One region of the Klebsiella sp. RIT-PI-d genome, then DNA from elsewhere that is predicted to be linked to it. Evidence: predicted binding sites of a transcription regulator. Region 1 holds the regulator's gene; the other holds the start of a gene.
What was found. The regulator Fur, encoded in region 1, represses iron uptake genes when iron is present. The targets are predictions, from matches to a motif close to ATAATAATGAGAACNACTATCAA.
Positions count from the first base shown of each region.

Region 2: a site for Fur is predicted at 952-974, ahead of AC791_RS08050 (TonB-dependent siderophore receptor). Genes of this name have one in related genera too.

Region 1 is NZ_LGIT01000009.1:411,411-413,821, forward strand. It holds gene chiP (chitoporin ChiP) at 1-117, shown strand, start outside; gene AC791_RS08535 (helix-turn-helix domain-containing protein) at 165-773, opposite strand; gene fur (ferric iron uptake transcriptional regulator) at 936-1,388, opposite strand; gene fldA (flavodoxin FldA) at 1,679-2,209, opposite strand; gene ybfE (LexA regulated protein) at 2,360-2,411, opposite strand, start outside.
Region 2 is NZ_LGIT01000009.1:307,737-310,147, reverse strand. It holds partial or broken gene fes (enterochelin esterase) at 1-904, opposite strand, end outside; gene AC791_RS08050 (TonB-dependent siderophore receptor) at 1,140-2,411, shown strand, end outside.

The sequences.
Region 1 (2,411 bases):
TTCACCGAATATGATAATCATTCGGATATTCCGAGCTATGGCGGCGGTTATGGCAATATTTTCCAGGATGAGCGCGACGTGAAATTTATGGTTATCGCGCCATTTACGATTTTCTAAGGCAGACTAAGACGGTTACACCCGGCGGCGCAAAGCCGCCGGTATTTCTACGGGATGTCAGGAAGATAATTGACCCTCACCAGTTTGCCCTTGCTCATTTCAATCGCGTTTTCCTCACGCAGAAAGGCCACTGACTTCATCACAATACTGCGCGACAAGTTTGTCATTTTAATGACAAAGTTAGCGACGTTTATACTGGCAAGCATATCCGGCTCAAGGCGACTAAGCAGCAGGATAGCACCCTGCACGCAAACCATGCTGCTGCCGCCCAACAGCAACTCCTCGCGCTCCTGCTGTCGCGTAACCTGCGCCAGCAGAAGCGTATACATGTCCTGATGTGCTTTCAACTCATCAATTCTGCTAAAAAAGTCTTTATTGCTGACCAGTCGATAGTCGCAGTCACTGTCTGCATGCAGAATAACATACTGCTCTGGCGTCCCGGGCATGATCATACCCGTAATGCCCGGTGCCCTTGAGCGCGTTAACAGCAATCCATCCCGTCGGCGCACAAGCGAGTAGTCGCCAGCATACAGTAAACAAATCTTATCGGCCTGAAAGGTCAGGGCGTGGTATTGCGCAAGGCGATTCTTATTCCTGTCGTCGAAAATGGCAAGAATATGGGTAATTGCAGACTGATATGCGGTGTTTTTATGCATGACTTAATCCATTGTCAATATCATCAGACGTCGTGCACAACGCCCGTAACACATCATTCTAGGCCGCGTAAATGATCACTGATATTAATGAATTCTGAATTTACTGCCTGAAAAAATAAAAAAGCCAGCCGGGGAGGCTGGCTGACTTAGCGTCCTGGTCGATTACTTGTTGTTGCCTTCGTGAATATGTTCGTTTTCACGGCAGTCACCTTCAGCACAGTGACCATAGAGATAAAGACTATGGTTGGTGAGACGGATACCGTGTTTAGCGGCAATCTCACGCTGGCGTAACTCGATTGAATCATCGCTAAACTCAATCACTTTGCCGCAGTCGAGGCAGATAAGGTGATCGTGATGATGCTGCTGAGTCAGTTCAAAAACGGATTTACCACCCTCAAAATTATGACGGGTGACAATGCCTGCATCGTCAAACTGGTTCAGAACGCGATAGACGGTAGCGAGGCCAATCTCTTCGCCCATGTCGATAAGGCGTTTGTATAAGTCTTCCGCGCTGACATGGTGATTGTCAGGCCCCTGAAGCACTTCCAGAATTTTTAACCGGGGAAGCGTGACTTTCAGGCCTGCTTTCTTTAATGCGGTATTGTTGTCAGTCATGCGGAATCTGTCCTGTTGCTATAAGATTCACTCCCCACAGGGAAGTATTTACAGAGAGTGCATCGGTCATAATGACTCTCATTATAGAACTGCCATGCCTGATTGAAAACCGTAAGTATCAGACAAATTTAGCAATTAAAACGAGGCGTTGTTCGCAAAGCGGAAACCGTCCTCGTTAAATCAGTGGCTATTGTACAGATAAGTACTGAAAAGTTAAAAAATTGTAGCAATTATTTTGATTGCTCAAAGCTATCGATAAAGCGCAGCCTTGCGGCTGCGCTTTACTGACATCAGGCATTGATAATAGCATCGAGGTGCAGCTCTTCAGAGATCTGCTTGACCCACTGCTCAACGCGTTCGGCGGTTAGCTCGGGCTGGCGGTCTTCGTCAATGGCAAGACCGACGAAATGATCGTCATCAGCGAGGCCTTTTGACGCTTCAAAGTGATAACCCGCGGTTGGCCAGTGGCCGACAATCGTTGCGCCGCGCGGCTCTATGATGTCACGAATAGTGCCCAGCGCGTCGCAGAAGTATTCTGCGTAGTCTTCCTGATCGCCACAGCCAAAAAGGGCAACCAGCTTACCGTTGAAGTCTACCTCTTCCAGCGTCGGGAAAAAGTCATCCCAGTCACATTGTGCTTCACCGTAGTACCAGGTTGGAATGCCCAGCAGCAGAATATCGTAGCCTGCGAGATCTTCTTTGCTGCTCTTAGCAATGTCATGGACATCGGCGACATCCTTACCTAACTGCTTTTGAATCATCTTTGCGATGTTTTCGGTATTGCCGGTATCGCTGCCGAAAAAGATGCCTGTGATTGCCATGAGTAAAATAACCTCTTGATACTTAGTAATATGGTGGTGGCGCATTGCACACGGATAAGGGCAATGATAGCAGAACAGAGAAGTACGCGGAAATAGCAATCGCTCTCGACTGCACTCCCTGCTACATGAAAAAAGGATTCAGGGCGATTTTCAGACAATATCCTGCGCGTGCAGTAGCGCAAGCTGGCTCAGGAGGATCTCT
Region 2 (2,411 bases), 100 kb from region 1:
GTTGCGGCCAGTGCAGCGCGGCATACAGCGACGACAGCCCGCCAAAACTCTGTCCGGCAACAACCGTTTTATCGGCCCGCTCGCTGAAAGGTGCTAACGCATGAACCTGCGGCAGCAGTTCATCCTGCACCGCCTGCCAGAAATCCGGGTTGCAGGGTAATTCAACGCTGCGCCGGGCCGTATCAATGGCATCAATCAGCACATACACGGCGGCGGGAAGTTGCCCTTCATGGGTAAGCGTGGTTAAAGCAGGCCAGATCGGCATGCTCCCGGCCCAGAACTGACCGTCCAGCAGGATCACCAGCGGACGATCGGCCCCGTTATCCTCACCGCTGGAAAATACCCATACCCGGCGCTCGTTACCCAGCCGATCGCTGTGCCAGCGCAGCAGTTCAGGCGACGGACACTGCGCTGCCGGAGAGTGCCAGCCAGGCTGGACCGGCGCATCGGGCATTTCCAGGGCCGATACCGGGTGACCACGACCGCCCTTCCAGCTCTGCGCATTCAGCGGATCGGCCAGCGCGCGCGGCAGCAATTTACGCCAACCTTCGCGTAGTGCCGTCCGGTCCAGCGCGCCGTCAATAAAGACGTCGGGTGCAAAATCGCCGTCCCGCTCAGAGGGAATAAAACAATAGCTACCCCGCCAGTCCGCTGCCAGCCAGGTTTGCCACTGCCAGACGTCAGTACCGGGAACACGCTGCAGGGTCTGCGGAACGGCATTTTGATGGTGATCGGTGACGCCGGTGATGTAAATCCATACCCGGCGCACCTGAGACTGTACGCCAGCAGGATCGCGCCATAAAAAAGTGACCCGACAGCGCTCTCCTTCCCGCACGATTTGCGGGCCATTTTGCGCACGCCACCAGGCTTCACTACCCGTTAACATACTTGCCACAATATTAACCCTTTGTTTATGTGAATCTTTTTTTTAATCGTTAAATTTTATTGATAATATTATTGATAACTATTTGCATTTGCAATAGCGTAATGGCGCGCTGTGGCAGCGCAGATCCTAAAACCATGCTATGGGCTGAGTGATTCAGGGAAGTGGCACTAAGCACCCCGGCAATAATAAGGTCAGCACCCTGAGCACCGGGACGGGATTAACAGGGATGCGGCAACGAAAAGCAGGACTGATAATGAATAACAAAATTCACTCCCTGGCCTTGCTGGTCAATCTGGGAATTTACGGGGTAGCGCTTCCACTGCATGCGGAAGAAAGCACCCCATCCGACGGCGAAACGATGGTCGTGACCGCCGCACAGCAAAATCTTCAGGCTCCCGGCGTATCAACGATTACCGCCGACGAGATCCGCAAAAATCCTCCCGCCCGCGACGTGTCTGAAATTATTCGCACCATGCCCGGGGTTAACCTGACCGGTAACTCCACCAGCGGCCAGCGCGGCAATAATCGCCAGATTGACATCCGCGGTATGGGGCCGGAAAACACCCTGATCCTGATCGACGGTAAACCGGTAACCAGCCGTAACTCCGTGCGTCTGGGCTGGCGCGGCGAGCGCGATACCCGTGGTGACACCGGTTGGGTGCCGCCGGAAATGATCGAGCGTATTGAAGTTCTGCGTGGTCCGGCGGCCGCCCGTTACGGCAACGGCGCGGCGGGTGGCGTGGTCAATATCATCACCAAAAAAAGCAGCGGCGAATGGCACGGCTCGTGGGATACCTATCTGGATGCGCCGGAACATAAGGATGAAGGATCAACCAAACGCACTAACTTCAATCTGACCGGCCCGCTGGGCGCCGATTTCAGCTTCCGTCTTTACGGTAATCTGGATAAAACGCAGGCCGACGCCTGGGATATTAACCAGGGTCATCAGTCGGAACGTACCGGTATTTATGCCGATACCCTGCCTGCCGGACGTGAAGGGGTAGAAAATAAAGATATCAACGGCGTGCTGCGCTGGGATTTCGCCCCGATGCAATCGCTGGAATTTGAGTCCGGCTACAGCCGTCAGAACAACCTCTACGCGGGCGATACGCAAAATACCAATACCAACGCACTGGTGAAGAAAAACTACGGTAAAGAGACTAACCGGCTCTATCGCCAGACCTATTCTCTGACCTGGAACGGCGGCTGGGATAGCGGTATCACTACCAGTAACTGGGCGCAGTACGAACATACGCGTAACTCGCGCACCCCAGAAGGTCTGGCGGGCGGTACGGAAGGCATTTTCGATCCCAACGCAACGCAGAAATTTGCCGATATCGATCTGAGTGATGTGCTGCTCCACAGCGAAATTAATCTGCCTTTCGAGTGGCTGGTTAATCAGAACCTGACGCTTGGCAGCGAATGGAACCAGCAGCGCATGAAGGATATGACCTCAAACGGTCAGACGTTTATGGGGGGCGATATTCCGGGTTACGCTAGCACCGATCGCAGTCCGTACTCGAAA